One region of the Paenibacillus sp. F4 genome, then DNA from elsewhere that is predicted to be linked to it. Evidence: riboswitches for the same ligand, from Rfam matches in the RefSeq annotation. Region 1 holds a riboswitch; each other region holds the start of a gene.

The links. A riboswitch is a leader RNA that binds a small molecule or an ion and turns the genes downstream of it on or off. The one in region 1 is predicted to bind glycine.
Region 2: it holds a riboswitch for glycine, as region 1 does, so the genes downstream of both, C1T21_RS24715 (alanine/glycine:cation symporter family protein) here and gcvT (glycine cleavage system aminomethyltransferase GcvT) in region 1, are expected to answer to the same signal.
Region 3: it holds a riboswitch for glycine, as region 1 does, so the genes downstream of both, sdaAB (L-serine ammonia-lyase, iron-sulfur-dependent subunit beta) here and gcvT (glycine cleavage system aminomethyltransferase GcvT) in region 1, are expected to answer to the same signal.

The regions. Positions count from the first base shown of each region.
Region 1 covers NZ_POVS01000017.1:81,311-89,620, reverse strand. The annotation lists gene C1T21_RS19075 (PTS mannitol transporter subunit IIBC) at 1-322, opposite strand, end outside; gene gcvH (glycine cleavage system protein GcvH) at 751-1,143, opposite strand; glycine riboswitch at 1,538-1,637, shown strand; gene gcvT (glycine cleavage system aminomethyltransferase GcvT) at 1,814-2,914, shown strand; gene gcvPA (aminomethyl-transferring glycine dehydrogenase subunit GcvPA) at 3,041-4,396, shown strand; gene gcvPB (aminomethyl-transferring glycine dehydrogenase subunit GcvPB) at 4,393-5,889, shown strand; gene ptsP (phosphoenolpyruvate--protein phosphotransferase) at 6,011-7,723, opposite strand; gene C1T21_RS19045 (HPr family phosphocarrier protein) at 7,716-7,991, opposite strand; gene ptsG (glucose-specific PTS transporter subunit IIBC) at 8,102-8,310, opposite strand, start outside.
Region 2 covers NZ_POVS01000020.1:285,900-294,209, forward strand. The annotation lists gene licT (BglG family transcription antiterminator LicT) at 1-401, opposite strand, end outside; gene C1T21_RS24705 (LacI family DNA-binding transcriptional regulator) at 635-1,606, opposite strand; gene C1T21_RS24710 (glycoside hydrolase family 1 protein) at 1,823-3,280, shown strand; glycine riboswitch at 3,449-3,525, shown strand; glycine riboswitch at 3,544-3,638, shown strand; gene C1T21_RS24715 (alanine/glycine:cation symporter family protein) at 3,799-5,217, shown strand; gene C1T21_RS24720 (iron-containing alcohol dehydrogenase) at 5,275-6,447, opposite strand; gene C1T21_RS24725 (carbohydrate ABC transporter permease) at 6,596-7,423, opposite strand; gene C1T21_RS24730 (carbohydrate ABC transporter permease) at 7,446-8,310, opposite strand, start outside.
Region 3 covers NZ_POVS01000003.1:13,505-21,814, reverse strand. The annotation lists gene opp4B (oligopeptide ABC transporter permease) at 1-595, opposite strand, end outside; gene C1T21_RS00120 (ABC transporter ATP-binding protein) at 608-1,534, opposite strand; gene C1T21_RS00115 (ABC transporter ATP-binding protein) at 1,512-2,543, opposite strand; gene C1T21_RS00110 (DUF6359 domain-containing protein) at 2,869-4,458, opposite strand; glycine riboswitch at 4,796-4,911, shown strand; gene sdaAB (L-serine ammonia-lyase, iron-sulfur-dependent subunit beta) at 5,121-5,810, shown strand; gene sdaAA (L-serine ammonia-lyase, iron-sulfur-dependent, subunit alpha) at 5,800-6,699, shown strand; gene C1T21_RS00095 (Ig-like domain-containing protein) at 6,771-8,310, opposite strand, start outside.

The sequences.
Region 1 (8,310 bases):
CCAGGAACATCGGGATATCGGCCCCCACAATGACACCCATCGTCATAATGGCACCGATCACACCTCCACGCTGTCCGTGAATCATCGTGCCCCCTGTGTAACCGATCAGCAGCGGCAGTAAATAATTTTTCATCGGATCAACCAGTTGTGCAAAACCTTCGTTCGGGAACCATCCGGTCGGAATAAAGAGTGCTGTAATCAATCCCCATGCAATAAAGGCTCCCATATTGGGCATAACCATTCCGCTAAGAAAACGGCCAAAACGCTGTACGGCGACACGAGTGCCTCCTTTTGAACTTGGCTTTGTGTCCAATGTGCTCATATTCAAATCCTCCTTGTAGGTAAGCATCACTACCTTTTCTTAAAATTCATACTAAATGACAGCGCTATCTTCATCAACGAAATGAAAACGTACTTTCGTCATGAACGTTGATGACAACATTTAAATTTAAATTATCCGGGATGGTATTATACCTGCATAATTCTTCTTAATATGACCTGTAGCTATAGAAATTAGTCGAAAAAACAGGAATTTAAATCTGCACAAACTTATAGGGAACCACCTTCTGTGCCAGAGTAAAACACGTAATTACGCTTCCAAAATGACAACAAAAAAATAGCCGCTATGGCAGATCATAGCGACTATTTTATACAAAAAACGAGCGAACTAACGATGCTCTTATTCAATTGAAAATCAATATAAAAAATTCAGAATAACACGCTCTTTTTTCATGCTGTATTGCCCCATTATTACTCCGAAATCAACTTCTCATACTGATCCGCAGACAGTAGCTTGCCCAATGTTTCCTCCACATCTTTGCCCATCTCTACTTCGATCATCCAACCTTTTTCATAGGGAGATTCATTTACTAGTTCAGGCGTACTTTCCAGCGCTTCATTCACCTTTAATACGTTTCCCGTCACCGGAGCAAAAAGGTCGGATACCGTCTTCACCGATTCAATCGTACCGATCTCCGCTCCCTGCTCAATCGTTACTCCCACCTCAGGTAATTCTACAAAAACAATATCACCCAGTTGATGCTGTGCAAAGTCCGTAATACCAACCCGCACCGTCCCATTCTCTGTACGCTGAACCCACTCATGTTCGTTTGTATACCAAAGTTGCTGCTTCACTTCACCCATCCTGTTCCCCTCACTTCCATATGAATAAAATCGCTTTTGCTCACCTGTATTAGACAGGTTAAGATTATGACAACAAGAACACTCATGTCAATAATACTAACAAAAATACTTCATATCACCTCATATAGCGTACTATATAAAAATATGATAGCTTATAACAAACGCTTACATATCCTTATTTATATATTAAATGTTTTTTCTATTGTTTTCGATGACATTTTTATTGACATTTTGAATGAATTTGCGTATTAATGGATTATAGCAAATACTTTGGGAAACACCCCGACAACTGCAAACGCGGATGAACGCAGAGGGAGAGACTGCCAAAAAGATTCGCATAGCTGTTGCCGCTTGTGAGACAGTTGTGCACGCGAATCGGATCAAGTTGTTATCTGCACAGCCAGGTAATATACCGCAGATCCCGAAGGTAGCGCCGAAGGAGTAAGCCTGCATTTGCAGGTGAATCTCTCAGGCAAAAGGACCTCTGCCGGACGCATCTCTGGAGAGCATTCGCTATTGGAGCGGATCACCCAAGAGGAAACCCGGTACATACCGGGGTAACTTTCTGGTATCAAGGACAGAGCTGAAAAAAGAGTATAGACTGCTGTCTATACGTTTTTTTCGGCCTGTCTTTTTTGTTTAGCCGATCACACCGGATAGGAGTGGAAAAATGACTAATTTGCGAAGAACACCGCTATATTCGTCCTACGGGACGCAGTCTGGGGTTCGTTGTATTGACTTTGGCGGCTGGGAGCTCCCCGTTCAGTTTAGCGGCATTCAAAAGGAGCATGAGGCCGTCCGCCAACGTGCGGGTTTATTCGATGTATCGCATATGGGCGAGTTTTTGGTTGAAGGCAAAGAGGCCGAAGCTTTTCTGCAAAGGGTGACCACGAATGATGTCAGCCAGTTGGAAGCAGGTCAGGCACAATATTCACTCCTGTGTTACCCCGATGGAGGTGTAGTAGACGACCTACTTGTTTACTGCAAAGGACCAGAACGCTACATGCTCGTAGTGAACGCCTCTAACATCGATAAGGATTGGGATTGGCTCATTCGCCATATGCCTGCATCCGTTCACATGGAGAATGTGTCTGATGCGATAGCATTGCTGGCGTTGCAAGGACCAGAAGCAGTACGAATTGCCGCAGCCGTGGCAGATACGGACATTACGAATCTGGCATCTTTCCGCTTCCATGAGGACGTGCCATTGTTCGGAGCAAAAGCTCTCGTCTCACGAACCGGATATACGGGCGAAGACGGTTTTGAATTTTACGTACCTGCCGCGGAAGCACCAGCCGTATGGGAGAGTTTGCTTCGTTTCGGTGAGTCGTATGGGCTGATTCCCGCTGGACTTGGTGCTCGGGATACCCTACGCTTTGAGGCACGGTTGCCGCTGTACGGACAGGAGTTATCTGCCACGATTTCACCACTTGAAGCCGGTCTAGGGTACTTCGTCAAGCTGAATAAAGGAGATTTTATCGGTAGAGAAGCACTGCAACGTCAGAAAGATCAAGGGATTCCTCGCAAATTGATCGGGCTGGAAATGATTGATCGCGGTATCCCACGCGCCCATTATCCGGTATTCGCAGAAGGACAACGCATCGGTGAGGTCACAACGGGAACTCAGTCGCCCACCTTGAAGCGTAATCTGGGCCTCGCCTTGGTGGACAGTCGTTTTAGCGTCCTCTCCACACCGCTGGAGGTTGAGATTCGTGGCAAACGCCTGCGTGCCGAGGTGGTGGCAACACCCTTTTATAAACGCCCGCGCTGATCTTAAACTCTCTTCATTTCAATAAAGCAAACATGTCAGATATGAACTTCCGGGTTTCTCATCTCACACTTTTTTATTAGCTAATTTACGATTTAAAATTTTGCTTTTCGAAAGGAGCCAGAACCTATGAAGCAGCATCGTTATCTCCCTATGACTGAGCAGGATCAAACCGAAATGCTGCGTGTGGTCGGTGTATCATCCATTGATGATTTGTTCAGTGACATTCCAGAGGCCATTCGATATCAAGGGGAACTCCCTCTTTCTTCTCGACTCGATGAGAAAGCCTTGACCCGCCACTTGGCCGAGCTGGCCAGACACAACGCCAATACAGACACACATGCCAGCTTCCTTGGCGCAGGAATTTATGATCATCATATTCCGTCCGTCATCCAGCACATCACTTCACGCTCGGAATTCTATACAGCCTACACCCCCTATCAGCCGGAAGTAAGCCAAGGCGAGCTACAAGCCATTTTCGAATTTCAGTCGTATATTTGCGAATTGACGGGCATGGCTGTAGCTAATGCCAGCATGTACGACGGAGCGACTGCACTGGCGGAAGCGGGCTCACTGTCCGCCGCAGCTACCCGCCGTAAACAGCTTATCGTATCGAGGTCCGTCCATCCAGAGGCACGTCAGGTATTGGCAGCCTATGCACGCGGATTGGATTTGGACATCGTGGAGATCGGCTGTTCGGACGGCGTAACGGATGCTGATGCGTTAGCGGCGGCCGTATCGGAACAGACCGCGGCTGTTTTGGTCCAAAGCCCCAACTTTTTCGGAGCCGTGGAAAACCTGAAGCCGATGGCTGATCTCATCCATGCGCACAAAGGTCTTTTGGTCGTCAGTGCCAACCCACTGGCACTTGGCTTGCTGGAAACACCCGGCAAACAGGGCGCGGATATTGTGGTAGGAGACGCGCAGCCACTTGGCATCTCCTCTTCTCTCGGCGGTCCGACCTGTGGATACTTTGCCGTTTCTCAGACACATATGCGCCGTATCCCTGGCCGCATTGTGGGTCAGACCACAGACCGCAATGGTAAACGCGGCTTCGTGCTGACCTTGCAAGCGCGGGAACAGCATATCCGACGCGAAAAGGCCACCTCTAATATTTGCTCCAATCAAGCGTTGCTAGCTTTATCCGCATCTGTATACTTGTCTGTTATGGGTAGGAAGGGGATCAAGGAAGTAGCCGAGCTAAATTTGCATAAAAGCCGATATGCCTTAGAGCAATTGCTGAGCTTGAAGGGCGTAACTTCCTCGTTTAACGCACCAACCTTTAACGAGTTTGCCCTTAGACTGCCTGAGGGTACAGATATGAGCAGACTCCAGACCGAGTTGCTAGCTGCTGGATTTATCGCTGGCTACGATTTGGGCCGGGACTATGAGGAACTTGCTGGTCACATGTTGATTGCCGTGACGGAGCAAAGAACCAAAGAAGAGATTGACCAATTTGTACACACCTTGGGGGGATTGCTATGACACACACCGGACAGGATCAGAAACAAGGGCTGTTGAAGGAACACGATCAAGCGCTCATTTTTGAATTGAGCCGTCCGGGTCGCATCGCCTATTCCCTTCCCGAGTGCGACGTTCCCCGTCGCCCGGTGGGAGAGCTTTTGCCAGATTATGCGCTGCGCAGCGAACCTGCGGCATTACCCGAGGTATACGAAGTAGACGTTATTCGGCATTATACCGCCTTGTCCCGGCGAAATTTCGGCGTGGACAATGGATTTTATCCGCTCGGCTCCTGTACGATGAAATACAATCCGAAAGTGAATGAGGATGTCGCCCGGTATACAGGCTTCGCCAAAATCCATCCATATCAGCCCGAGGAGAGCATCCAGGGTGCCATGGAGCTGCTGCATACGCTCCAAAATGATTTGGCTGCGTTAACTGGCATGGATGCCGTCACGCTTCAGCCCGCCGCGGGCGCCCATGGCGAATGGACCGGGCTGATGATGATTCGCTCATACCACGAAGCACGCGGTGAGCGACGTACCAAGGTGCTCGTGCCGGATTCCTCGCACGGAACGAACCCCGCCAGCGCAACCGTCGCGGGCTTCGAAACCGTCACCCTCCCCTCCACTCCTGAGGGGCTAGTGGATCTGGATGCGCTGCGTCAAGCCGTAGGCAACGACACCGCTGCGCTCATGCTGACCAACCCGAACACGCTTGGACTGTTCGAGAAGCAAATCACTGACATTGCTGCCATCGTGCATGACGCGGGTGGTCTGCTCTACTATGATGGGGCGAACTCCAACGCCATCATGGGGATTACCCGCCCCGGGGATATGGGCTTCGATGTAGTGCATCTCAATTTGCACAAAACGATGAGTACCCCGCACGGCGGCGGCGGCCCCGGCGCTGGGCCTGTCGGCGTAAAGCAACGGCTCATCCCTTATTTGCCCAAGCCGCTTGTCGTACGGGATCCGCAGGGGGTGTACCACTGGGACCGGGAACAGGGAGATTCTATTGGACGGGTTAAGGCCTTTTACGGCAACTTCGGTATTCTCGTTCGTGCCTACGCCTATATCCGTAGCTACGGTCCTGATGGCTTAAAGCGTGTATCGGAATGCGCTGTGCTCAATGCCAATTACATGATGCATCGGCTCGCTCCACATTTTGACCTGCCCTACCCTGGACATTGCAAACACGAATTCGTAATGTCGGGGCGAGGCTTGAAAAAATTTGGAGTGCGCACGCTTGATGTAGCCAAAAGGCTGCTTGATTTCGGCTACCATCCGCCTACAATTTACTTCCCGCTGAATGTAGAGGAGTGCATCATGATCGAGCCCACGGAGACGGAAAGTAAGGAAACACTTGATGCTTTTGTCGACACTATGATTCATATTGCGCGGGAAGCAGAAGAGAACCCTGAGCTGGTACTCAATGCACCATATACTACTCCAGTCACACGATTGGACGAAACTACCGCAGCCCGCAAACCTGTACTGAATTGCTCATGCAGTTAAAAACAAATTCTACTTAAAGGATGCAAAAAAGCCGGTATCTAAATAGATACCGGCTGCTGTATGTACACAGCAATTTTTTTTGTTGGAAAAAGATATAACCTTTGAAATGTAATACCCTTCCTTAGCCTTCGATGCTTTGAACCAATTCAACAACCTGTTCTGCTGTTTGCATGTCCAGAGCTTTTGTAGCCAGTTTTTCCATGTCCGCACGGGACAACTTGGAGATTTGACTACGTGCTGGCAGAATGGAAGTTGCGCTCATACTGAACTCATCAAGTCCAAGACCCAGCAGCAACGGAATTGCTGTTGTATCTCCTGCCATTTCACCACACATACCAACCCAACGTCCTTCACGGTGAGCGGCATCAATAACCATTTTCACCAGACGCAGAATGGATGGATTGTATGGTTGATACAGGTAAGAAACCCGCTCGTTCATGCGATCCGCTGCCATTGTGTATTGAATCAGATCGTTTGTACCGATACTGAAGAAATCTACTTCTTTTGCGAATTGATCAGCCAATACCGCTGTAGAAGGAATTTCTACCATGATGCCCAGCTGAATTTCTTCAGATACGGATACACCCTCGGCTACCAACTTTTCCTTTTCTTCCAACAAAACAGCTTTAGCTTCACGGAATTCGTTCAGCGTAGCAATCATCGGGAACATGATGCGCAGGTTACCATGCACACTCGCACGCAATAAAGCACGCAATTGAGTGCGGAAAATATCCTGGCGATCCAGACACAGACGAATAGCACGGAATCCGAGGAACGGGTTCATTTCTTTCGGCAGGTCCAGATAAGGAAGTTCTTTGTCGCCACCGATATCCAAAGTACGAACTACAACCGGCTTACCTTCCATTCTTTCCAGAACGGTTTTGTACGCCGTATACTGTACTTCTTCGGATGGAAGCTTATCGCGTCCCATGTACAAGAACTCCGTACGGTACAAGCCAACGCCTTCACCACCGTTGTCCAGAACACCAGCTACATCATTAGGCGTACCAATATTGGCTGCCAGTTCGACATGGACACCATCGACAGAAACCGTAGCTTCGCCGCGCAGCTTGCGCCACTCTTCGCGTTGCTTGTCGTATGCCACCTGTTTAGCACGGTATTCCGCAACAATCTCTTCGGTAGGGTTCACGAATACGTGACCATCCAAACCATCAACGATAATCAAATCGCCGCTTTTAGCTTGAGACAATATATTTTTTGTTCCCACAACTGCAGGAATTTCAAGTGAGCGAGCCATAATAGCCGAATGCGAAGTACGTCCGCCGATGTTCGTTGCAAAACCTTTAACAAATTCACGGTTCAGCTGAGCTGTGTCGGAAGGTGTCAAATCTTCTGCAAGCACAATCGTTTCTTCGGCAATTTCTGCAGGACTAACAAAATGAACACCAAGCAGGTGATTCAGGATCCGCTTGGTTACATCACGCATGTCCGATGCGCGTTCTTGCAAATAGGCACTTTTCATGTTTTCAAACATGGAAATAAACTGTGTAGCTACTTCATTCAAAGCATAGTCAGCATTAAGCTGCTCGTCTCTGATTTTAGCTTTAACCGGATCGATCAATTCAGGATCATTCAGGATTAGCAGGTGAGATGCAAAAATTTCTGCTTTCTTCTCTCCCAGCTCCTGAAGCGTTTTCTCCTTAATCGATTCCAATTCGGTTTGAGATTGTACCAAAGCCGCATCCAATCTCGCGATTTCAGCTTCAACATCACCAACCGCGCGTCTCTCTACAGCGTAATTCGGATGCTCCAAGATAAACGCCCGGGCAATGGCTATGCCTGCCGAAGCGGCAATCCCGGAAATTTTAAGCATGAACTTCGCCCAGCCCTTCGTTAACGATTACATTTTCAAGAGCTTTCAGTGCTTCGGCAGCTTCAGCGCCTTCGCAAATAATGTTAATAGTATCGCCTTGTTCCAGTCCCAGAGACAATACACCCAGAATGGATTTCAAAGTTACTTTTTTACCGTTAGCTTCGGCAAAAGATTCAGCACCGCTGAATTTGTTAGCTGTATTTACCAGTGCAGTTGCTGGACGTGCATGGATACCGTCTTCATCCGTAATTCTAAAAGTTGTTTGCATAATTTGTTCCTCCCACTTTCCTAAAGATAATATTTGTTTACACGCAGTATACCAGATAATTGATCAGACGGCCTAAGCCGCCTAATCAACTAATCCGAAACACATAGAGTTTATTTTATCGTAATTATACCATCTTCGCCAGCCTTCAATACTCCAGTTTTGTTTAAAGTTACCGAAGAACCTTCTGGAAGGTTAGTAAAAATGACAGGTGAAATGATGGATTTAGCGTTTGCCTTCACGTATTCCAGGTCTACTTTCATAATAGGCTGGCCAGCTGACACAAGATCGCCTTCGTTCACCAAAACGTCAAATCCTTGAC
Region 2 (8,310 bases), on a different contig from region 1:
AGCCCAACGGCAAATTCTTTTTTGTAAAAGCGTTTAATTTCATACAGCATCGCGTTTTGGAGTGCCAGTCCTTTTTCTTGCCGTTGTATGGCAAAATGAATATGGTCGGTCAACGTTAAATAAATATTATCGCTTAACTCCGTATCCAGCACTTCCGTTGCATGGGTTACGATTTCATTCACGACCTCCAGATGAGACACTGGAATATCGTTCAGCAGCTCAGTTAATTTAGCCGTGAACTCGTTTTCATTTAACATGAAAATCTTATCTATTTTATCATCATCGACTTGATCGCCAGCCACCTTTTTGAAGGAAATACCTCTTCCCATCACGATGACCTCTTTGCCTTTATCGTTTTTAGTCAATAGGACGTTGTTATTGAGCACCTTCTCAATAATCATTGAAGTTCCCCCTCCCATCCTTTACCAATAAAAAATGCCTAAGCACAATTCAACACTATTGTTAGCAATAGCACTCAATTGAACTCAGGCATTGCCCGCATCACCGGTCACAATCCTTCGATATAGTGCTATTGTAGCACAAAAAAAAGCGATTTCAACATATTTTATTCTGATTCGACAAAAAATATTTCATATCAAGGCCCTTTTGCCTAATTTGCAAGTAAATCGTTACCTTACGTGGTCGTACGTTCAATGAGGCTGTACTCTAGCGAATGAAGCTCCATTTGGCGTCCAATCAGCTGAGGAGAAAGCATGAAAAAAGCATTTTGTGCTTGAGCCATGATGGGATTTTGAATCGTTGTAATCCCCATCGTATGTGCCAGCTCCGTGTTATCGAATCCGACAATCGCCAGATCTTCCGGTACGTTCAGCCGTTGTCTGCGTGCTTCGCAGAGAATACCCACTGCTACATAATCGTTAGCACATAAAATAGCCTCTGGGAATTCTTCCCGACGCTGTAACAAATCCCGTACGACCTGTTCGCCATCACGGATATTATAAATAGAAGAGTGATTCCAGTGTTGCAACACTGGCAGATTGTGCTCACTCATGATCTGTTCGTAGGCTCGTTGTCTGCTATGGGTATTGATGCTGCTCGGACGACCAAAAGCATTGGCTATACGAGTATAGCCTTTTTGTATCAAATGTTTGAGTGCTAACATATATCCTTCATACTGATCCATAGCGACGGAGCGAATATCGGTATGCTCCATTCGTTGCCACGAAACGATCGGGCCATATTTGCAATAGGTACTCAAAAAATCAGTGTCATTCACGCAGGAAATGATGACCAGCGCATCGACTCTTTTTCTTTTTAAATCCTCAAAGGCTTGAAGCTCTTTCTTTTTGTTTTCTCCAGAAGTATAAATAATGGTTTGAAATTCATATTGGCCCGCTACTTCCACAAAGCTGTCCAGAAAAGCGAGAACAATTTCATTAATAGTTGAAGTAATGATACCGATCTGAAGCGTCTGACCCTTGGATAGAGAAATAGCATTCCGATTAGGAACATAATCTAATTCCTGCATGATTTTCAAAATCTTAGCTCTTGTTTCGTGACTGACATGGGGGGACTGATTTAATACTCTGGATACCGTAGCTTTGGAAAAGCCCGCCAGTTTTGCAATTTGATCAAGATTCGACATGGTGCTTCTCCTCACATAAGAAAAAAATAAATTCTTGACATGAAACGCGTTACAACGATTAGGATGCTTATGAAGGCATTACGTCTATTTTAAAGCAACTGTCAATGCTTTTCAAAGGAGAACGGTTATCGTTAGGTATGGATTCATATTTGCAGCACTTGATGGGATTACTTGGCCAAAATAAAAATCTTAAATACGGAAAGAGGTCTTTATACTATGACTAAGACGCTAAAAGGATTTCCGAAAAACTTCTTGTGGGGCGGGGCAACGGCAGCCAACCAATTGGAAGGTGCTTTTGACGTAGATGGAAAAGGTTTGTCCAGCGCAGACATGATTGCCTATGTACCCAAAGCGGAACGTAAGAACGATCATGCTATAGAGATTTCGTCCGAGCGACTCGAAGACATTTTGGCAGGCAAAGTCAATGCCCGTTTTCCAAAACGTGAAGGGGTAGACTTTTACCACCATTACAAAGAAGATATTGCATTATTCGCTGAAATGGGCTTCAAAGTATTCCGTATGTCCATCCATTGGTCGCGGATTTTCCCGAATGGCTATGATGCCGAGCCGAATGAAGCAGGATTGCAATTCTACGACAATGTATTTGATGAGCTGCGCAAGTATAATATTGAGCCGCTGGTAACATTGTCACATTATGAAACACCGCTAGGTCTGACGCAGAAGTATAATGGCTGGCTGGGACGTGAAGTCATACAGCATTACGTAAATTATGCCGAAACGGTGTTTACGCGCTATAAGGATAAAGTAAAATACTGGCTGACCTTTAATGAAATCAATGTAATGACCATGAGTCCGTTCACCGGTGGCGGTGTGGTTATTGACCGTGTAGAAAACAAACAACAAGCGATATATCAAGCATTGCATCATCAATTTGTAGCTAGTGCACTGGCGACCAAACGGGGACATGAGATCATCCCGGGCGCTCAGATCGGCTGTATGCTGGCACGTATGGAAAGCTATCCACATACGTGTAACCCAGAGGATATACTGAAAGCCCAGCATGAAAATCAGATGAACCTGTTCTTTACGGATGTGCATGCCCGTGGGGAATATTCCAACTACATGAATCGTTATTTTGAAGAAAATAATGTTGTAATACACACAGAACCAGGCGATGCCGAAATATTGAAAAATAATACGGTTGATTTTATCTCATTCAGCTACTATATGACCTTGACCGTATCTGCAGGTCCAGAAGGTGAGAAAGCAGCAGGAAACCTGATTGGCGGCGTGAAAAATCCATATTTACAGTCCTCTGACTGGGGATGGCAAATTGATCCGATCGGTCTGCGTGTTACGCTGAACACGTTATATGACCGCTACCAAAAGCCGCTGTTCATCGTGGAAAATGGCTTGGGTGCTTATGATAAGGTAGAAGAAGACGGTTCTGTGCATGACACATATCGTATTGATTACTTGCGTCAGCATATTGTTCAAATGAAGGAAGCGATTGCCGACGGTGTTGATCTGCTTGGCTACACCAGCTGGGGTCCTATCGACCTTGTGAGCATGTCTACTTCCGAAATGTCCAAGCGCTACGGATTTATTTACGTTGATCTGGATGATGACGGTAACGGAACGCTCAAACGCTCCAAAAAGGACTCATTTAACTGGTATAAAAATGTGATAGCAACCAATGGTGAAGAATTGTAATTCCATATTGTCTCGGGCGGGTATAGCAGAGGACATCCTAAGGATGCAATCTGCTGTACCCGCTTTTTCGATAGACACAATAATAATATTTCAGAGGGCTTCACAAACTTTTCACTTGTAATAAGCTGAAAGTTTTCTGTATAATGAATAAAAATTTCATATGTCTGGTTGATGTTTGCGGGAGATGGAACGAAAGTTCCGACCGAAGGGGCAAAACTCTCAGGTGCTTAGGCTGATTACAGCAACAAGCGGGGACCGTAAACGGACAGAACTCTGGAGAGACCCTTAATTGGGCGCCGAAGGTGCACCGCAGAGAACATCTGCTTAAACTCTCAGGCAAAAGGACAGAGACGCGAATAACCTGTGACAGGGAATGCCCTAGGCTTTTTTATGAGCTATTAGTGGCAGAAAACCTGCACAAGATGGTTGTATTTTTTCGTGCCTTTAACCTCTCCAGGAGTCGAATCAGCGGATTTGACTCTTTTTTGTTTTCTAATATGCTGGAGGAGCGGGTTGAAATGAATTTGGTACATGTGTTAGAAGCGATTAGTAGCTGGATATGGGGGGCGCCTCTCATCATTCTTGTCATGGGAACGGGGTTGTGGCTGACCATACGTTTGAAGATGCTGCAGGTATTCCGCCTGCCCCTGGCGATCAAGCTGATCGGTAAGGCCCCGAATGAAGGCAGCGGGGATGTAAGTAGTTTTGCGGCTTTGAGTACAGCGTTGGCGGCTACAGTTGGCACAGGAAGTATTGTCGGCGTAGCGACAGCCATTAAGCTGGGCGGGCCGGGTGCCTTGTTCTGGATGGTTGTTGCAGCCTTTTTTGGGATGGCGACGAAATATGCGGAAGGTGTACTTGCGGTAAAATACCGGGTGAAAGATCGGAATGGACAATTTTCCGGCGGCCCGATGTATTATATTGAGAAAGGTCTTGGACGCCGTTTTAAACCGCTGGCGATGCTGTTTGCTTTTTCGGGCATGCTGGTAGCGTTGTTCGGGATTGGAACGTTTCCGCAGGTCAAAGCGATTGTATCTTCGACTGAAAACAGTTTTGGCGTTCCGCCTATTGTAACGGCACTGATTATTGCGGTCCTTACAGGACTGGTTACTATTGGAGGACTCAAAAGCATTGCCAAGGTATCGACGAAGGTCGTTCCTTTTAAAACAGGCTTGTACGTACTGATCTGTCTCATCGTACTGATTCGGTTTGCTGACCAACTTCCTGCCGCAATTGCGCTGGTGCTCCATTCGGCATTTTCAACTACATCTGCAACGGGCGGATTTGCCGGAGCTACGATTATGCTGGCCATGCGTAGTGGGGTAGCCAGAGGTATTTTTGCCAATGAGGCCGGATTGGGGAGCGCACCGATTGCAGCTGCAGCTGCCAAAACCAAATGGCCTGCGGAGCAAGGGCTAATTTCCATGACAGGCGTGTTTATTGATACGATGGTTATTTGTGTGATGACCGGGTTGACGCTACTGGTTAGCGGTGTGTGGAGCGGGCCTACCGATGCGGGCCTGATGACTCAGCAGGCATTTTCCAGCGCATTCCCGCTGGGGGCAGAACTGCTCACAATCATTCTGATTATGTTCGCCTTCACCACTATGCTTGGCTGGAACTACTACGGGGAACGCTGTGTTGAATACTTGCTTGGGGTTAAGTGGATTAAGCCATACCGTTATCTGTTCATCGTACTGGTTGCCGGGGGCGCGTTCATTAAACTGGATGCGATTTGGTTGCTGGCAGATATCTTTAACGCAATGATGGCTTTCCCGAACCTGATTGCACTGCTCGGCTTATCAGGAATTGTAGTTGCAGAAACCCGAACCTATATGGATTCTCTGAATTCTAGTAAGAAAAAGGGCATTCTTGCAGGTGCCAGTGTAGGGGCAGCTATTCAAGTAGAAGAAAAGGGACAAACGGTTAATTCATAAATTCCAAAAGGGAGTGCCCTCAGCCACCATAGGCTTGAGGACACTCCCTTTTAAATGTTATAACGATGCACGTAAAATAGCTAAAATATCTTCTTGATTCAGCTTTTTATAATTACCAAAGCCTCCGTATTCCATTTCACGGGCTGCAATGATTGCGACTTTTTCCAATTGCTCATCATTAATATTGTAATCGGCCAGGGTGGAAGGGGCACCGAGACTTGTCCAGAATGCACTCAGGCGATCAATCCCCTCCAAAGCAATTTCCTTATCCGTTTTACCAGTGGTATCTAAATCAAACATACTGAGCATCAGCCGCTTCATGCGTGCAGCATCCTGATCCACCGTATGTCTCATCCAGTTGGGGAACAGGATCGCCAGACCGCCAGCATGAGGAATATCATATACAGCGGATAATGCATGTTCAATCGTATGCGAAGCCCAGTCCCCGAAGTAGCCCATTTGCAGTGTTCCGTTAAGGGCAATCGTTCCGGCATATAAAATCGTTTCACGATGCTCGTAGTTGTGCAAATCTTCCAGCAGCTTAGGTGCAGTTTCGATCACGGTTTGCAGCACGGAAAAGCACATACGATCTTGCAACGGTGTATTTTTAACATTGTGAAAATATTGTTCAAACACATGGCTCATCATATCCACCATGCCATATACCGTCTGATCACGTGGCACAGAGAAGGTGTTTTTTGGGTCCAGAATCGAGAATTTCGGATGTGTCACCGCGCTGCCCCATACGTATTTTTCGTTCGTTTCCCAGTTGGTGATAACAGAATCCGGATTCATTTCTGAACCGGTGGCGGCGAGTGTGAGGATGGTGCCGAATGGCAGAGCCTCGGTCGGCATGTGCTTTTTGTTGATAATATCCCACACATCGCCGTCATATTCAGCCCCTGCTGCGATGGCTTTGGTGCAATCAATAACGCTTCCACCGCCTACTGCAAGTAAGAAGTCGATTTTTTCGTTTCGGCAAATGTCGATGCCCTTCTTAACGGTGGACAAGCGCGGATTCGGTTCTACGCCGGACAATTCATGAATGTTCAGATGTAGCGGCTCTAACGCGTCTAATACCTGGTCATACAGACCATTTCGTTTGACACTTCCACCTCCGTATACCAGCAAAATGTTTTTGCCGTAATTCAGCAGTTCCTGCTGAAGTTCTTCAATTTGATTGTCTCCAAAAATTAATTTGGTGGGGTTATAATATGTGAATTTGTTCATCTGGTAAGTTCCCCTCAGTTCATAGTTCATGTTCAAATCGTAAATCGCTTATCCTGATTGCCTGTCGGATACCTAACTTCATCATGTAAGCTATTTGAAATGACGATTAACTATTATACATGAAATGAATAAGGGAATTCAAGTGAATCTAATCTTTGACCGCTCCGGCGGCAAGATCGGAAATAAACTGACGGCTAATGAAAAGAAACAAAATAATAAGTGGCAGTACAGCCAGCAGGGTGCCCGCAATGACCATCGCATAATCCGTATTGTAAATCCCGTTCAATTGTGACAGTGCAATCTGGAGCGTGAATTTACGCTCATCCGTTAAGACGATTAGCGGCCATAAATAATCATTCCAGGCTCCTATAAAGGTAAACGCGCCGAGAAAAGCGAACGCAGGACGTAGAATAGGCAGTGCTACATTCAAGTACAGTCGAAAAAAGCTGCATCCGTCCATCCGGCCCGCATCCAGCAGCTCCTTTGGAATGGATTCTTCCGCATATTGACGAATCCAGAAAATGCCGAAGGCATTTACCATCCCCGGGATGATAAGCGCTTTGAACGTACCTACCCATCCAAAGGAGGCCATCATGACAAAGGAGGGGACAAGCGAAAGTTGTGAAGGGACCATCATCGTAGCTAGCAGAACGATAAATAGCACTTTTTTGCCCGGAAAATCAAACTTGGCGAATGCAAAACCTGCCAGTGAATCGAAAAACAGAACCAATAGGGTAACAGAACCAGCTACAAAAAGGGTATTAAAAAAGGCTCCGGCAAAATTAATCTGTTGTAATACTCTCGTTATGTTATCCAAGAAGTGGCTGCCAAACCACAATTGCGGTGGAAAACGATAGATGTCTGAAGTGGTACGGGTTGCCATGACGATCAGCCAGTAAAATGGAAACATCGACAGGATGATTCCCACCAACAATCCGGCATATAAAACAAAGGATTTTGCGCGTGTCTGCATCATGTTGTGAAGCTCCTTCCCATCGTTATTTTTTACCTTGAACGAGTTTCCAGTTTATGATGGAGAATAGAGCAATGATGAGGAACATGCCCCATCCGACGGCTGCACCATATCCAAAATAGTTGTTAATGAACGACTCGCGGTACAGGTATAAAACGATGGTCATGCCACTTGCCCCGGAACCGCCGTCATTACCGACCAGGACCTGTGGCTCGGTGAAGAGCTGCATACCGCCGATGGTGGACGTAATGACCGTAAACAGAATGACTGGGCGCAGCATGGGGATGGTGATGCGGAAAAAAGCTTGCGCTCCGGTTGCCCCATCCATTTTCGCAGCCTCATACAGCACATGCGGAATACTCTGGAGTCCAGCCAGATAGATGATTGCGTTATAGCCCATCCATCTCCATACGACCATAGAAGAAATGGCAATTTGGATACCCCATGGCACATTCAGCCATTGAACCATCGGCAGCCCCAAGAGTTGCAGAAGGTAGTTGAGAAATCCGAAATTGTTGGCAAATAAGGCACCAAATATGATGGCGACAGCCACAATGGATGTCACGTTCGGCAGAAAGAATCCAACTCTCCATAAGGTGCGCATTTTCACAAAAGGTGCATAAAGGAGAAATGCAATAATCAGTGCGAAGAATAGCATCGGAATCGTTGAATACACCCAGATCACAAAGGTGTTGCCTACAGCCTGCCAAAATTCGTTATCTGTCACAAGATAGCGAAAGTTGCCCCAGCCGTTGTAGGTCATGTCTCCGATCCCGTCCCATTTGTGAAACGCCAGGTATAATGAAAAACCAATCGGAAACAATCCAAAGATGCCAAACAACAGATAAAACGGCGAGATCGCAGCATAAACAGCACGGTGCTTCCAGATT
Region 3 (8,310 bases), on a different contig from region 1:
GCAATGCGCCTGTAACGGCTGGTAAAATGAGATGATACGACTTGTTCACGTAATATGCCCATGTCCCCGGCTCCACGCCTACATCCACACTGCCGCTGGTTGGAAACCAGCCGAGCCTGAATCCGAATACGTACAGCAGCAACAACGCGAGTATAAATAGAGGTGTCGCAAAGCTGAGATAGGTATAGCCCACGACGGTTTTGTCCAGCAGACTATGCTGATAACGACCGCTGAGTACGCCGAGCGGAATGGCGATCAGATACGTCAGAACCAGAATTACTACGCCCAGAAAGAACGTGTTCCCCAGACGGCTGCCAATCAGATCGGTAACGCTAATTTTATGTACATAAGATTTGCCCAGATCCCCGTGAGCAAGCTGGACGAGCCAGTTCCCATACTGCACCCACACCGGGTCATTCAGTCCCAGTCTTTGTCGCTGTTCTTCCAGTGCGGCCGGATTCAGATTGGGTGTCGAAGTAATAAGTCCTGTCAGGGCATCCCCCGGCATAGCCTTAGCTAGGAAAAATATAAGCACGCTCAGTGCAAAAAGTTGAGGGATCATAACCAGCAGCCGACGCAGTGTAAATTTCCACATTTCTGTACCCCCTTATGGTAGCGCGACTTGATGGGATGGACTTACTGATTTTAGTGCAAACGGCTTTCCACTCGCGTCTAGATGTTTGGGTAGCTCTGTTTTGTAGGAGGATAAAAGCATTCGCCTTTTTTGGGCATTTTCCAGTCGTTTTGTAGGATCAATATTGGGAATGGTTGCAATGAGGCGCTGGGTATACAGATGCTGTGGACGCTCATAAATGTCTTGCTCGCTCCCCTGCTCCACTAGACGTCCCCGGTACATAATACCGATTTGGTCACACATATGGCGGATAATACCTAGGTCATGACTAATGAACAAATACGTTAAATTAAACTCCCGCTGCACATCCTTCATAAAATTAAGCACTTGTGCCTGCACGGAAACGTCCAGCGCCGACACCGGCTCATCTGCAATGATCAGCTTGGGGTTTAATGTCAGCGCACGCGCGATCCCGATCCGCTGCCGTTGCCCCCCGGAAAATTCATGCGGATATTTGTAGGCTGCATCGGCGTTCAAGCCGACCTTTTCCAGCAACGTCTGTACTTTCCTTCGTTCTTCCTCACTGCTCAGCTTTTCAAAATTTCGCAGCGGTTCAGCAATCACATCCAATACGCGCTTACGCGGGTTGAGCGAAGAGTATGGGTCCTGAAAAATCATCTGAATATCTCTACGCAGTGGATGACGGTTGTTACGGCTCAGAGCCGCAAGGTCCTTTCCCTTAAACAGAATCCGTCCGCTCGTCAGCTTATTTAGACCGATGATCGTCCTGCCTGTCGTCGTTTTTCCACAGCCGGATTCTCCCACCAGCCCGTATGTCTGGCCTGCCTCAATGCTGATCGACACGCCATCCACTGCTTTCACCTGATCGATAACACGCTGGAAGAAACCACCGCGCACCGGATAGTGGACCCTCAAATCATTTAACTCCAGTAGTGCCATGAGCAGCCTCCCCCTTTGCCTCGTCTTCAAAATGAAAATGCTGATAACATGTACAACGGACCCAATGTCCAGGGGAAATTTCATTTAATTGGGGATGGTCTTCATGCACTCTCTGCTGAATCCAGGGAATACGCGGAGCAAAGCGGCAACTATTGCGGGGGATATCTTGTAATGAGGGAACAATGCCGCCGATGACATGCAGTGATTCCCCCTTGGTGTGCGATCCCGGCATAGAAGCAAGCAACGAACGCGTATACGGATGCTGTGGATGCCTGAATAATTCAAAAACATCAGCGCTCTCCACGATTTCTCCGGCATACATGACCACCACGCGGTCGGCTACTTCTGCCACAACACCAAGATCGTGCGTAATCAGGATAATTCCGCTCTCAGTCTCCTGTTGAAGCTGTTTGAGCAAGTCGAGAATTTGCGATTGGATCGTTACATCGAGCGCAGTAGTTGGTTCATCTGCAATAATAAGAGAAGGTCGGCAAGCTATGGCAATCGCGATCATCACACGCTGCCGCATCCCTCCTGACAGTTCATGCGGATACTGCTCATACACACGCACAGGATTCGGTATATCTACGCTTTCCAGCAGCTCCAGCACACGTTCCCTTTTTTGCTTCGTAGATAGTGACGTATGATAATCAAGATTTTCCTCAATCTGCTTGCCAATGCTCATCAACGGGTTGAGTGCTGTCAGCGGGTCCTGAAAAATCATGCCAATGCCCGCTCCGCGGATTTTATTCATTTGCCCTGAAGAAAGACGGTTCAGGTCCGTACCTTTAAAAAGGACCTCTCCCTCTACACGTGTGCGTTCCATGTCATGCAGTTGCGGGATAGAAAGCGCCAGCGCGCTTTTGCCACAGCCAGATTCTCCGACTACAGCCAGCACTTCATTGGGGTTGACCGTCAGATCCAGATGGTCGACTGCGGGGTGATATTGATCCTTGATGCGAAAAGAGACGGATAATCCTTTAATTTCCAACACGGGTTCGGTATTCAATGCGCGCTTCCTCCATTCTCCATGGTCTTGTCCCGCTTATTCTCACCATGTTTGATGTTTAAAACCTCTCATGAACATTACATACCGTTTTTGTCGGAATAATTTGAATACATCCTATCACCAGTATATGGATATATCAATTAAGATTATGCTATCAACATCATTTAAAAAATCAATGATCCAGGAGTAGCGCGGCCTTTCTGGCACAAAATGTAATGAAATAACCAACCACAGGTTAATTTTCATCACAAAAAAAGTCGCCTGATCCCTCTGCAGGGATCAAACGACTAACTAACACCGGCTCACATTGAGCTCCTGACGATAATTACGAAGCCGCTCCATAGGAGCCAGACTTGAACGTTCTAGGATCGTACCATTTGTAGCCTGCTGCCGGAGCAGCCCAAGGCTCAGCCTGCGGTTCCGTGGAAGCCGCAGGCTCCTCGAATGGCAGAAGCTTCGTTGGTTGATCCAGAGTCAAACCTGCCACATCGGACAATTTCGTGTAGTCCTGCTTCCATGCAAGCCATTGGACCGTTTGTACCAGGAAGGTGGAATCATCCACTTCCTTGAAACCATCATATGTCTTCTTCGACTGTCCATTTTCCTCACGCACATATTTCGGTGTAGCATCTTCTACAGGGGAAGAATCACCGATAAACGCTGCCTTGCCTTGACCTACCTTGGAGATAGCGGCATAAGGTCCTTCCGCACGGCCCCCGCCGTTATAAACTCCCTGATCTACAGCATTCCCCCATTTTTTCGTGCCTGAAGGGATATAAGCAATGCCTTTAGCCTTGGTAGGATCAATAATAGCCAGCGTAGATCCTGCATGCATCGCAATCGAGCGCACACCCTTGGTAATGCCGAAAGATTGATCTGCGGCTACAATGTCGGTAGCATTCACGTCACCAAGCGCATTATAACGGAAACGAACGCCAAAGTTGGTCGCCAGCCAATCGGAGCTTGTTAATCCTTGCATCGCCGGTGATGCAGCTTCTTCTGCCGTCATGCCTTTGGCTGGATTAGTATAGGCTCCACGACGGTAGCCATTCATAACTTCGGAGGAATCCCAACGGTTTTTGTTACGGTCCGCATTATAATGATCGGAGATGAAGAATACGCTTCCCCCGTTATTCACGTATTGCAGTAGGGCAGCCTGCTCGGATGCCTTAAAGGCAACATTCGCTTCACCAATAATGAACACATCATATTGGCGCAACTTGTCATATGTTATGGCCTGCTCTCCATAAGTAAAAGGAATGGGACGATTCAATTGGTCTACCGTAAAGCCTACATTACGCAGTCCATTGGCAAAGTCGGAGAAGGCGCCTTCAATGACCCAATCTGCTGCACCAGCGGTCTGTGCGTGCGTATTATCGAACAGCACCTTTTTGCCTTTTCCATCCGGCAGTGTAGTACCGGGTTGACCCGGGTTGCCAGGTTCACCTGGTTCCCCCGGCTCGCTTCCGCTCACCAGTTCAACAGCGCTTGGGCTTTTTACTCCGCCAAAATTATTGTAGGCGCCGAGTGTACCCGTCACACGAATTTTGCTGCCGATCAGCTCAGGATGGCCTGATAGCCCATATTGCCCTCTGTACGCTGAAGTCAGCTGTACATCCAATAGATTAGACGTATTACGTTCATTTGCCTGATCGGCAATCAGTACGTTAAAATCATTCGCGAACGGAGAAGAAAAGTTAGCCGTTTTCGATCCGGTAGCATGTCCGACGATGTAACCTTCCACCGTCACCGTATCTCCACTGCTTTGGCGCTGAAGTGCTTCGGCTACTGTCAATGCTCCCTCTGCCTTGACCTGACCGAATGGAACGAAGATCCCGATCAGCAGTGATACGATTGCTGCTAGATGCAGCATCCCTTTTAAGCGTGAACCTGTGAACCGCAAGCCTTTTACCATACGTCAATATCCCTCCTATGTTTTCCATAAATGTACTTGTCCTTTATCAGATTAGCCGCCAATCTTCTAATTCCTTCCTGATTTCATCCATAATTATGTAAATTTTAATCTTTTTTATTGGAAACGCACCTGTTTCAGGATTTTGCAAAATTCGATTCCAGTCGCTCCAAAGCGCAATATCTAGACGAACTAGGCCATTTCGATCTATATATTGTTCATTGGAAGTCGCTTATTGGGTTTTTGCAAAATCCTCGTTTATGTAAAAATTGAACCCTGTGATTGACACCGAGCACGGCATACATTACCCTAAGAAAGACATGTAGAACGGTATACGCGAATGAAGATGACGGGAGAGTCTGTCCAGAGAGCCTACACTCTGGCGGCACCGAAGGAGCAAGACGCCAGCACCCGGCTGGCGGATAATCTCTCAGGTCCATGTATCGTCATCTGACGCAACTCTGGAGAGAGCGCAAGCCACCCAAGGGGTAAGGCGGTAAGGACACCGCACGAAACTCTCAGGTAACGAGGACAGAGATAAGGGAAACTTCCTTATCCTGTCCTTTTTTGTGCTCACATTGTACGTCAGCATTAGGAACCGTCTATACGCGCAAAGACGCGGCAATACCATATACTATGGTATAGAACATACAGGGGGCCACACCATGCGTTTCAAAGATGTATTTTCCATTATCGGCCCGGCCATGACCGGACCTTCCAGTTCACACACCGCAGGCGCGGTGCGGCTCGCACGCGTTGCCCGGCACTGGCTCGGGGCGCAGCCTGACCGTGCCCGCATGACACTGTACGGCTCCTTTGCCGACACGTACAAAGGACACGGTACAGACCTAGCGCTCATCGCAGGGCTGCTCAATTACGATACAGACGATCACCGAATTCCGGATGCCGAGCAATGGGCAGAGCAAGCCGGGATGACCGTGGAATTCGCCGTCAGCGGGCTACCCGCTCCTCATCCGAACACCGTCCGTTTCGAGCTGTGGAAGGGCGAGGATCAGCGCACACTGCTGGGCTCCTCCATCGGCGGCGGGAGCATCCATGTCCAGCAACTCAACGAATTCCGAGTCAACCTGACCGGGGAGCTGCCTACGCTGGTGCTTCTTCACTCAGATAAGCCCGGTACATTGGGCGCGGTGACTTCAGCGCTCGGCGCGGCTGACATTAACATTGCCTATATGCACGTGGATCGCAAAGGCCGGGATGGTGAAGCACTCACCGCCATCGAAACGGACAGTCCTGCTACGGCTGAATTGATCACAAAGCTGCGGTCCTTGCCTCATATGTACGAAATTAAAATGATTAATTTGAAAAAAGGAGCTGAATCCGATGCGGTTTAGCCATCTGCATGAGATCAGCGCTTTATGCGCTGAAGAATCCACCACGATTGGCCGCCTGATGATTCAAGAGCAGGTACAAGAGACGAATACACCTGAGGAAGAAATCTTCCGCCAAATGTCTGATTATTATGAAGTGATGAAGGAAGCCGTTCATCGCGGTCAGACGCAAGACACCGTATCCCGCAGTGGATTGACGGGCGGTGACGGCAAGCGCCTAGCCGAGTATCTGCGGGCAGGGGAAACCTGCTCCGGCGATGCCTCCGCGCTCGCTATGGCTTATGCCCTCTCCGTGTCGGAGGTTAATGCGTCCATGGGTCGCATTGTCGCCACGCCCACCGCAGGTTCATGTGGGGTTATCCCTGGTGTATTCATCAGTGCGCAGGAGCGGTTCGGCTGGGATGATGAGCATATGGTGCACGGCCTATTCGCCGCTGGAGCCATTGGCTACGTGATCGCCAACAACTCCTTCATTTCTGGCGCGGAGGGAGGCTGTCAGGCTGAGATTGGCTCAGCTATCGGGATGGCCGCTGGTGCTATGGTCGAGTTGCGCGGTGGTACGCCTGAACAGGCTGTTCACGCCGTGGGTCTCGCTCTTAAGAACACGCTCGGCCTCATTTGCGACCCCGTCGCCGGACTCGTGGAGATTCCGTGCATTGTGCGCAACGGGCTGGGAGCCGTGACTGCACTTGCCGCAGCGGACATGGCTTTGGCGGGTGTGCGCAGCGCTATTCCGTCTGACGAAGTCATTGACGTGATGCTTGAAGTCGGCAGTGCGATGCCGTCGAAGCACCGCGAGACCGCCAAAGGCGGCTTGGCCCAGACGCCGACTGGCAAGCGTTTGACCGAATCACTTACACGCAACACACCGACCAAGAAGGATAAGTCATAATTTATAAGCGGTAGCCTCCTAAAACAAAAGAGCAAGCATATCGTCCTTGGACGTATGCTTGCTCTTTTGTTTTACTGAACGGTTACCTGTACCTTCGTCATTTTACCTGCATATTTCACAGTAATTACAGCTTTGCCCTTGCCCTGTGCCTTAATGTTACCGTCTTTGACGGTCGCAACAACAATTCTGGACGAGGACCAGACAGCCGGTTTGGAAACATCCTTCTCCGACTCATCCTTATACGTGGCTGTAGCCGTAACCTTAGCCAGCTGTCCTGCCTTCAAATTCAAAGCAACTTCGTCTGTTTGCAGGTATTTAAGCGTATCAACATCCACGGGTACGCTGATTACCTTCCCGCCAAACTTCGCTTGAATGTTAGCTTTACCGTAGCTGACCGCGGTAACCTGACCCTTTTTAACAGTGGCTACCTTATAATTAGACGTTTTCCATTCAGCTTGGGTCGTAACGTCCTTTTCTTTACCATCACTTGATTTAACCACAATCGCAATGGTTTTTTGATCTCCAGATTTGAGCGATAGCGCGATTGCATCCGCTTCAATCTTTTGCGCTACGTCCACTTCTACCGTAAACGTAATGTTTTGCTTGCCATATGAAGCAGTCACAGTTGCCTTGCCGCTACCATTCGCTTTGATCAAACCTTCGCTAACTTCAACCACTTTTACATTGCTAGTTGTCCAGGTGGCGTCCTTGGTTACATCTGTTTTTGTACCGCCACTCTTAACTCCTGTTACTTTCAGCTGCTTCGTTTCCTGAGCACCAAGCGCAATTACACGCGAGTCTGTTTCCAGACGGTCTACAAGGCCTACTTGTACATTAATCGTCAGTTTTTTGCCATTATAGGTCGCTGTAATAACCGCTTTACCAGCAGATTTACCCGTAATCGTTCCTTTGGACACAGAGGCAATATCTTCCGCGCTTGAAGCCCATTCTGCATCCTGTGTTACATCTTCCTTACGCCCATCCGCATAAGTAGCCGTCAAAGTTGCAGTATAGTCCTCATCAATATCAATCGTTGCCGTTTTGGAGGACAGAGACAGATCACCGGGTACATTTACGGATACCGTAGCTGTAACTGTTTTGCCACCATAAGAAGCGGTGATCGTAGCCTCACCTGTTTTATAACCCGTGACTTCTCCCGCACTGACAAAAGCGATATCTTCATTGCTGGACTTCCACTCTGCCTTACTTGTGATATCTTCTTCCGTACCTGTTACATACGTTGCGGTCAGCTTGAGCTTTTTGGATTCCTTGGCATTCAGGCTCAGCTTGTCCTCACTCAAATCCAGATATCTGGAGGTTTCGACATCTGTCTTGATCGAAACGGTCTTATCTCCATACTTAGCGGTCACCGTAGCCGAACCCGCTCCAATGGCCATAATCGTTCCCTTATTCACAGTCGCAATTTTTTCATCGCTTGATGTCCAAGTAGCTTTATCTGTGATATCCGTTACCGTCCCATCCGGGTAAACGGCAGAAACTTGTATTTTTTTAGATTCATCCAGACGCAGAAAAATATTGGATTCGCTGGCTTTCAGCTTATTCGTTTGATCGACATCTACCGAAATCGTAGCAGACATCGTGCCATATTTA